2 regions of the Naumannella halotolerans genome follow, and region 1 is predicted to be linked to the other one. Evidence: predicted binding sites of a transcription regulator. Region 1 holds the regulator's gene; the other holds the start of a gene.

Evidence for each region. Region 1 encodes LexA, which represses DNA repair genes until DNA is damaged. Its sites were predicted from a motif close to TCGAACANNTGTTCGA; they were not measured.
Region 2: the regulator LexA is predicted to act here: its motif matches at 2,665-2,680, upstream of ruvC (crossover junction endodeoxyribonuclease RuvC).

Annotation. Positions count from the first base shown of each region.
Region 1 covers NZ_SOAW01000001.1:856,370-860,781, reverse strand. Annotated here, with positions in the region: gene CLV29_RS04030 (hypothetical protein) at 268-825, opposite strand; gene lexA (transcriptional repressor LexA) at 1,275-2,003, shown strand; gene CLV29_RS04020 (cysteine hydrolase family protein) at 2,178-2,753, shown strand; partial or broken gene CLV29_RS16675 (DJ-1/PfpI family protein) at 2,746-3,234, shown strand; gene CLV29_RS16670 (helix-turn-helix domain-containing protein) at 3,421-3,702, shown strand; gene CLV29_RS04010 (ATP-dependent DNA helicase) at 3,758-4,412, opposite strand, start outside.
Region 2 covers NZ_SOAW01000001.1:1,210,200-1,214,611, reverse strand. Annotated here, with positions in the region: gene CLV29_RS05655 (HAD-IB family phosphatase) at 1-612, shown strand, start outside; gene CLV29_RS05650 (GNAT family N-acetyltransferase) at 737-1,735, shown strand; gene CLV29_RS05645 (YebC/PmpR family DNA-binding transcriptional regulator) at 1,754-2,512, shown strand; gene ruvC (crossover junction endodeoxyribonuclease RuvC) at 2,706-3,290, shown strand; gene ruvA (Holliday junction branch migration protein RuvA) at 3,287-3,883, shown strand; gene ruvB (Holliday junction branch migration DNA helicase RuvB) at 4,115-4,412, shown strand, end outside.

The sequences.
Region 1 (4,412 bases):
ACGAGCGAGGCCGTGACCAATGGGTCGCGGCCTCGCTGGCGCTCATTCACTGCGGCGGCGTCCCTCTCTCGGCGCGCACTGACTCTTCACCGCCACGCGGACTCCTCACTACCATGCGGACTCCTCGTTGTCGGCGAGTCATCGGCATGGGCAGTCGCGCCGCTCGCCCACGGCCGACGTGGTGGGACGCGCATCCAGCATCCATTAGCCTCGTGGCCTCGCGCGCGGCAGACCGCAGCCGACCGCAGGACGAGGACCCACCGCGGCTCAGCGCAGGTAGGCCGGAGAGGTGAGGATCTCCCCGATGGTCATCCCGATGCAGACCATCGCGACCAGGACGATCAACCCGATCAGACCCATCACCAGCACCTGTCCACGGACGGTCAACTGCCATCCGCTGCTGCTGACGGCAGCAACGGACGGACCGACCGTGCAGCCGCGCGCCGACACCTTCGGTGCCCGGACGACCGGTCGCGCATGCGGCCCGGACCGGCGGCGCCGACGTACCGGACGCGGCGTCACCGGGGCGGACGGTGAGACGGCGGTCCGCACCGACGGCCCACCGACCGTCTGCTCGGCAACAGCTGTCGACACACCCTTGGACGTACCGGCAGCCGTGACGTCCCGCCGATCCGAACTGGGCAGCGATGCCTCGGGGCACGGATTGCCGCGCATCAGGTCGGCCAGCGGAATGCGCATCAGCTGGTTGAACTCCCCTCCCTGCACCCGGTCAGCGAGTTCGACCACCCGAAGGTCGGGAGCAGTCCGACGGGGACGGGTGAGGAGCACGTCGGACGACGGAATCTCGAGAATGCTGGCTGCCATGATGACCTCCGTGGGAAGTGGTCCGTGCGGTTGATTCCAATCACCCGACCGGACTCGAACATCTGTTCGATACATTTCTAGCCGTCCCCGCCGACAAGAGCAAGGACATTTCGCACAAATGTTCGAAACATGTCTTCTGTCCGACCTCTCGGTCGAGCACGAGCACACTCAAACACCGAGCTCTGACACTCGTTCCAGACCCCCGGTGTCACCGGCCCTGATGGTGGCGGTCGGCGCCGGCTCCCCGCGGGCCGCGACCCGTCATGGAGGGACCCGAGGGTGACACCGTCCACACACCGTTGCCGACCCGGGATCCGGTTCTGCTGCAGATCGGGCTGCTCCTCGGCCAGCTCGTCCACCGCCCCGGGAGGTCGACGATCTGAGGCAATCTCCTCGACACGCTCGAACAGTTGTTTGAATCCGGCTTCAGGTGTCCTAGCCTTCGGGACATGGCAGGCTCCACCTCCCGGCGCGCGGGACGACCGACCTCGGCAGCGATCGCCGACCAACTCGGCACCGATCCGGACGGGCAGCTCGACGCCGACGGCCTCACCCCGCGGCAGCGGAAGATTCTCGAGGTCGTCCAGGAGTCGGTCACCCGACGCGGATACCCGCCGAGCATCCGGGAGATGGGACAGGCAGTCGGCCTGGCCTCATCCTCGTCGGTGGCGCATCAGCTGAAGGTGCTGGAGAACAAGGGCTTCCTGCGGCGGGACCCGAACCGTCCCCGGGCGCTCGAGGTGCTGCTGCCCGGCACCGATGCCGAGGAACTGGACGTGACCGGGATCGCTGACGCGATGCCGGAGCCGGTCTCGGTACCGATCGTCGGCCGGATCGCGGCCGGCGGGCCGATCCTGGCCGAGGAACGCGTCGAGGACGTGTTCCCACTGCCCCGTCAACTGGTCGGCGAGGGAACCCTGTTCCTGCTGCAGGTCTCCGGTGACTCGATGATCGATGCGGCGATCTGTGACGGGGACTTCGTCGCCGTCCGCCAGCAGCCCGATGCGGTCAACGGCGACATCGTGGCCGCACTGCTCGACGACGAGGCCACGGTGAAGACCTTCAAACGCCGTGACGGCAAGGTCTGGCTGATGCCGCACAATCCGGCCTACGAGCCGATCGACGGCACCCATGCCTCGATCCTCGGCAAGGTCGTCGCCGTGCTGCGCCGGGTCTGAGCCGGACCGTCCGCAGCGTCTACTGCGGCGTGTGCCGAGGGTCCGTACCGGCAACCAGGTGGTCTCCGAGCGGACAGTCAGTCGTTTACCCCCTCCGTCCTGATGACCGGATCGTTCCGCATCGTGACTTGGGGGTGACTGGCAGGGTGGGCGTGGGCGACCGATGATGGACGGGTGAACCATCGCACAGACACTGCCCTACTGGTCATCGACGTTCAGGAGTCGTTTCGCCAGAGGAGATCCGAATGGAGGGCCATGTGCCCGGAGGAGACCTTGGCGAACATCTCCAGAGTGGTGGACTGGGCGCGTGTCCGCGCTGACCTGATCGTGTGGATCACCCACTCCGAACCGAACTCGGGAACGGTCTTCGACCCGGCCCGCGGGTTCGTCCAGGTCGTGACCGAACTCGGGCCGGCTTCCGCTGAGCCTCAGGTGACCAAGACCTCGGTCAACTCGTTCACCACAACGTGCCTACAACAGTTGCTGGTTCAACGGGGAATCCGCCGATTGGTGATCACCGGTGTCCGGACCGAACAGTGCTGTGAAACGACGGCCAGGTTGGCTTCCGACCTCGGGTTTGAAGTCACCTTCGTCCTCGATGCAACGACCACCTCCGATTTGGTCGACGACCGGTACGGCATCGTGGGCCGAACGGAACTGATCCGAAGGACCGGTGCAATCCTGCAGCAACGAGGATTTGCCGAGGTACTGAACACCGAGGACCTGTTGCGACTGGAGCACGGTGACTGACCAGCTCCTGAAGGGAGCGCCAGCGACCATCACAGTCGTGTTCGTCCTGACGCCCGGGCTCGTGTTGCTTGATCTAGCCGGGCCGGCCCAGGTCTTCCAGTCGGCCAACGCTGCCGGTGCGGACTACCGGGTGGTGCACGTCGCCAGCTCCCCGACGGTCAGATCCGACCAGGGAGTCGATCTTGCGGCCACCGATGAATGGCCGCCCTTGGGTGCCGCGGACCTGATCATCGTTCCGGGTCGAGCCACGGCGGCCAGAACCACCAACCCCGCTGCCCTTTCAGCCGAGGCGTTGGTCAGACTTCGGGAGCACCACCGATCAGGTGGGACCATAGCCAGTGTTTGCTCCGGCGCCTTCGATCTCGGACAGGCGGGACTTCTCGATCACCGTCGATGCACCACCCACCACGAGCTGCAGGATGAGCTCGCACGGACCCATCCATCGGCAGAGGTAGTACGCGACGTGCTCTTCACCGTCGATGATCGGGTGATCACCTCTGCCGGCATTGCCAGTGGAATCGATCTTGCGCTCCACCTGGTCGCTGTTGCTCATGGCCCGTCGGTCGCCGCAGCAGCCGCGCGCGACATGGTGGTCTACACCCGGCGGAATGGCCGAGACCCACAACTGAGCCCGCTGCTGATCCATCGCAACCACATGGATGATCTCGTGCACCGCGTACAGGATCGGATCGAGTACGAATTGGACCGAACACTGCCCCTGCGGATTCTGGCCAGTGCCGAAGCGACCAGCGAGCGAACGCTGACCCGGGCGTTCGTGGCTGCCACCGGCACCACCCCACTGCGTTACCAACAGACGCTGAGGCTGGAACATGCCCAGAGCCTGATCGCCCGAGGAGTCTCCATCGACAGTGCCGCCCGGCAGGTCGGCTTCGCCGATGCCCGGATGTTGCGCCGGCTACGGTCAGCCGAGCGACAGCGGCCGGATTGAGGCGGCTTTCCCGGCGCTCGGGGACGCCCCCGCAGGGATACTCCAGCCGGGAGACTCAGGCAGCCTGCTCCGATGCCGCAGCCAGCCGACGCAGCGCGTTGATCACCGTCTCCCGGTCCCTGGTCGACCACATCGGCGGCATCGACGACCGCAGGAACGACCCGTACCTGGCGGTCACCAACCGCGGGTCCAACACCGCCACCACTCCGCGATCGCTCACCCGTCGGATCAACCGGCCCGCACCCTGGGCCAGCAGCAGAGCGGCTTGGGTGGCGGCGACACTCATGAACCCGTTCCCACCGTTCTCCGAAACCGCCTGCTGCCGCGCCTGCATCAGCGGGTCGTCCGGCCGCGGGAACGGCAGCTTCTCGATGATCACCAGTTGGCAGGTGTCCCCGGGCACGTCGATCCCCTGCCACAACGACAAGGTGCCGAACAGCGAGGTCTGCGGTTCGGCGGCGAAGCGTGAGGTCAGCTCGCCCAGGTGGGCATCGCCCTGACAAAGGATGCTGAAATCGGGCAACTGCTTGCGCACATGGACCGCGGCTGCCTCGGCAGAACGCTGGGAGGCGAAGAGCCCGAGGGTACGACCACCGGCCGCCCAGACCAGCTCGGCCACCTCGGCCAGGGACGCGGGGCTGATCCCCTCCCTACTCGGCGCCGGCAGATCGGTGGCGGTGTAGAGGATGCCCTGTCGCGAGTAGTCGAAG
Region 2 (4,412 bases), 350 kb from region 1:
GCGTACCTGAGTGCGGAGAGTCGGGACCGCGGAACCTTCCTGCGCAGCTTCTACCGCCGCTACGCCGGTGCCGAACTGGCGGCGCTGGAGAAGCTGGTGGACACCGAGCTGGATGCGCAGATCCTTTCCCGGATCTCCCCCGATGCGCTGGCCCGGGTGGAGGAGCATCGGGCCGCCGGGCACACCACGGTGCTGCTGACCGGTGCCGTCCGGCCACTCACCCGGCCATTGCGCCGGTGGTTCGACGTGATCGTCGCCGCCGATTTGGAGACCGACGACAAGGGCATCTGCACCGGGTTCCTGACCGGTCCGCCGATGGTCGGGGAATCGCGCGGCGCCTGGCTGCGGCACTATGCCCAGCTGCACGGCCTCGACCTCGAACGCAGCTACGCCTATGCCGACTCCCACGCCGACGAGCCGATGCTGACCGCGGTCGGCCGGCCGGTGGCGGTCAGTCCCGACCTCGGTCTGTTGCGGGCCGCCGATGCCCAGGGATGGCCGGTGGTCGAATGGAACCGGGCCAAGCCGGGGCAGGAGCCGGCCGAGGTCCGCGACCTGACAGCCGGGACATCGTCGCGCGGTGACGACCCGAGCATCTCGGTCTGGCGCTGAACCGGCGCGGCGGGAATCGGCGGTCCTGCGGCTTCCCGCCGTCGGTCCGGGTCATGGTTGGTCTCCCCGGGTAACCTGATCGCGCACCCTCAATGGGTACGACCGAAGGGGGAGAGGATCAACGGTGATCCCTGAACTGACCGACACGGCACTGGACTGGCGCCCATTGCGGGCCTCCGATCTGGAGCCTCTGGCCGAGTTGATCGAAGCCGCCGAGCATCTCGACGACACCGCCGAACGCCACGATCTCGGCCAACTCCGCCGGACCTTCGTCGAGTCCGCGACCGATCCCGCCGAGCATGCGGTGGTCGGCTGGGAGGGTGACTCGGCGATCGTCTACGGCTGGAACCATCCGCGGTTCGAGAACGGCCGGGCACGGGTCGCCCTGGCCGGGGTGGTGCATCCGGGCTGGCGCTACGACAAGCTGGGGCGGGCGATCTTCGCCTGGCAGTTGTCGCGGGCCCATGCCTGGTACTACTCCGAAGGGCGTGACGCCGGGCTCAGCCTGGAGGCCTACAGCGACGATCATCTGGGCAGCCGCCGCAGACTCTACGAACGCAACGGCTTCACCCCGACCCGCTGGCTCAGTGATCTGCACCGGGACCTGACCGAGTTGGACCGGCTCCCCGATGCGGTGCCGCCGCCGGTGACCCTCGTACCGTTCCGCACCGAACTGAGCGAACAGGTACGCCTGGTGCACCATGCGGCGTTCGCCCACCAATGGGGCGCCGGCCCGATCCCGCCGGAGGAGTGGGAGCGTTCGCTGCGCCGCGAGGCCGCCCGGCCCGAGTGGTCCTGGGTCGCCCTGGCCGGCCCGCAGGTGGTGGGTTATGCGTTGAACTCCCTGGCCCCCGGTGGTGGCCGCGACGGTTATGCCGAGGGGTGGACCGACCGGATCGGCGTCCATCCGGACTGGCGGGGCAGCGGTATCGCCCGGGCCCTGTTGCGGCGCAGCCTGGATTCCTTCGCCGAGGCGGGTCTGGACGGAGCGGGACTCGGCGCCGACAGCACCGAGCAGCGGCTGACGCTGTACGAATCGCTGGGTTATCGGCCCAGTGACACCGTCATCCAGTACGGCCGCGACGCCGTCTCGCCGCGCCGTGCACGGCATACGGGCAGCTGACTATAGGATGGTGGGGCTATGAGTGGACATTCCAAATGGGCGACGACCAAGCACAAGAAGGCGGCCATCGACGCCAAGCGCGGCAAGCTCTTCGCCAAGCTGATCAAGAACGTCGAGGTCGCGGCACGGCTCGGTGGGCCCGACCCGGCCGGCAACCCGACGCTGTACGACGCCATCCAGAAGGCGAAGAAGTCCAGCGTGCCGAACGACAACATCGACCGCGCGGTGAAGCGCGGCGGTGGTCTGGACGGCGGCGGTGCGGACTACGAGACGATCATGTACGAGGCCTACGGCCCGGCCGGTATCGCGCTGCTGATCGAGTGCCTGACCGACAACCGGAACCGTTCGGCCTCGGATGTGAAGGTCGCGGTCACCCGCAACGGCGGCACCATGGCCGATGTCGGCTCGACCTCGCGGATCTTCCAGCGCAAGGGTGTGGTGGTGCTGGAGAAGAAGCAGGGGGAGAAGACGCTCACCGAGGACGATCTGCTGGAGGCCACCTTGGAGGCCGGCCCGGAGGAGGTGAACGACCTGGGTGAGGTGTTCGAGATCATCTCCGGCCCGAACGAACTGGTCGAGGTACGCAAGGCGATCCAGGCCGCCGGTTACGACTACGAGTCGGCCGAGGTGGGGTTCGTACCCGACTACACCCAGGACGTCGACGCCGAGGGTGCCGCGAAGCTGGAGAAGATCGTCGACGCGTTGGAGGATTCCGACGACGTGCAGAACGTGTTCACCAATGCCGATGTACCGGATGAGGAACTGGCCGACGCCTGATCCCGAACGGACCTCGACGACGGCCGGATGAGCGATCATCCGGCCGTTGCTGCGCCCGGACAATCCCGATCGAGGCCATGGGGGCCAGGAGTCGCAGTCAGATGTCGCTGACGGCGTGGCTTCCGGCCATCGCGTGGCCGGATCGCTAACATCCGAACGTGTGTTCTAACAGGAGCCGGGACTGATGCGGGTGCTGGGGATCGATCCCGGTCTGACCCGCTGCGGGCTCGGCGTGGTCGAGGGCGGCCTCGGCCGGCCGCCGCGGCTGGTGGCGGTCGGTGTCGCCCGTACCGCCGCCGAACTACCCCCGGCCCGCCGGCTGGTGCAGATCGAGGCGGCACTGGAGGAATGGATCATCGAGTACCGCCCGGAGAAGGTCGCCGTGGAGCGGGTGTTCGCCCAGCACAATGTGCAGACCGTCGTCGGGACCGCGCAGGCCGCCGGGGTGGCGATGCTGGTGGCGGCACGCAAGGGCCTGCCGGTGGAGCTGCACACCCCGAGTGAGGTGAAGGCGGCGATCACCGGTTCCGGCCGGGCGGACAAGAAGCAGGTGGGGCAGATGGTGACCCGGATCCTGCAGCTCGACGCAGCCCCGAAGCCGGCCGATGCCGCCGATGCGCTGGCACTGGCGATCTGCCACATCTGGCGTGGCGGGGCAGCCAGTCGCTATGCCGAAGCTGCTGCTGCAGGTCCCGGCACCAACGGTTACGCCCAGGCCGTGGCCGAGGCCCGGCGGCGGCAGAACCCGTTGAGCAGAACCGATCGAGGAGTCCAGTGATAGCCCAGGTACGGGGAACCGTCGTCACCGTCGGCATGACCAGCGCCGTGATCGACGTCAACGGCTTCGGGATGGCGGTCCTGGTCACCCCGGCCACCGCCAGCGGGCTGCGGATCGGCACCGAGGTCACCCTGGCCACCTCCCTGGTGGTCCGAGAGGATTCGATGACCCTCTACGGATTCGCCGACGCCGCCGGGCGGGACCTCTTCGAGCTGCTGATCACCGCCAACGGCGTCGGCCCGAAACTGGCCCAGGCCGCTCTGGCCGTGCACGGACCGGACGACCTCCGGTTGGCCATCGCCGAAGCCGATCTCGCAGCATTGACCAAGGTGCCGGGGATCGGCAGGAAGGGGGCGGAGAAGATCTCCCTCGAACTGCGGGACAAGGTCGGGCCGCCGATCCGTACCGGACAATCGGTCGCATCCGAACCCGTCGACACCTGGCGCGACCAGGTGATGCTCGGGCTGCAGGGCCTCGGCTGGTCGGCGAAGGACGCCGAAGCCGCCTGCGACCGGGTCGCCGAGGACGCCACCGGCACCGAGTCGGTGGCCGAGCTGATGCGCGCGGCACTGCAGACCCTGGCACGCAAGTGAGTCGAAGGGCCCCCGGTCCGGTGTCGCCGCAGCTGTTCGGCAGCTTTCGCAGCTTCCGGCCCGGTGAGGGTGCAGGTGCTGCGGAACGGATCCGGGAGGGGTACGCGCCCCGCGCAGCAGATGCCGGGCCGTCGCAGGGTTCTTTGTCACAATGGCACGGTGTCTTCGGTGGGTGATTCCAACAGCGATCCCGATGCCGTCCGGCGGGATCCGGTGAATGCCGCCGACCCGATGGTCGATGCCCACGCCCAGCCCGACGAGGCAGCCGCCGAGGCGGCTCTGCGACCGCACACGCTGGCGGAGTTCCGCGGGCAGCCGCGGGTGGCAGAACAGCTCGGGTTGGTCCTCGCCGCGGCCAGGAACCGGGCCCACGTACCCGATCACGTGTTGCTGTCCGGGCCACCCGGACTGGGCAAGACCACCCTGGCCGGGATCATCGCCAACGAACTCGGGGTGCCGCTGCGGATCTCCTCGGGCCCGGCGATCCAGCACGCCGGTGACCTGGCGGCGATCCTGTCCGGCCTGGCCG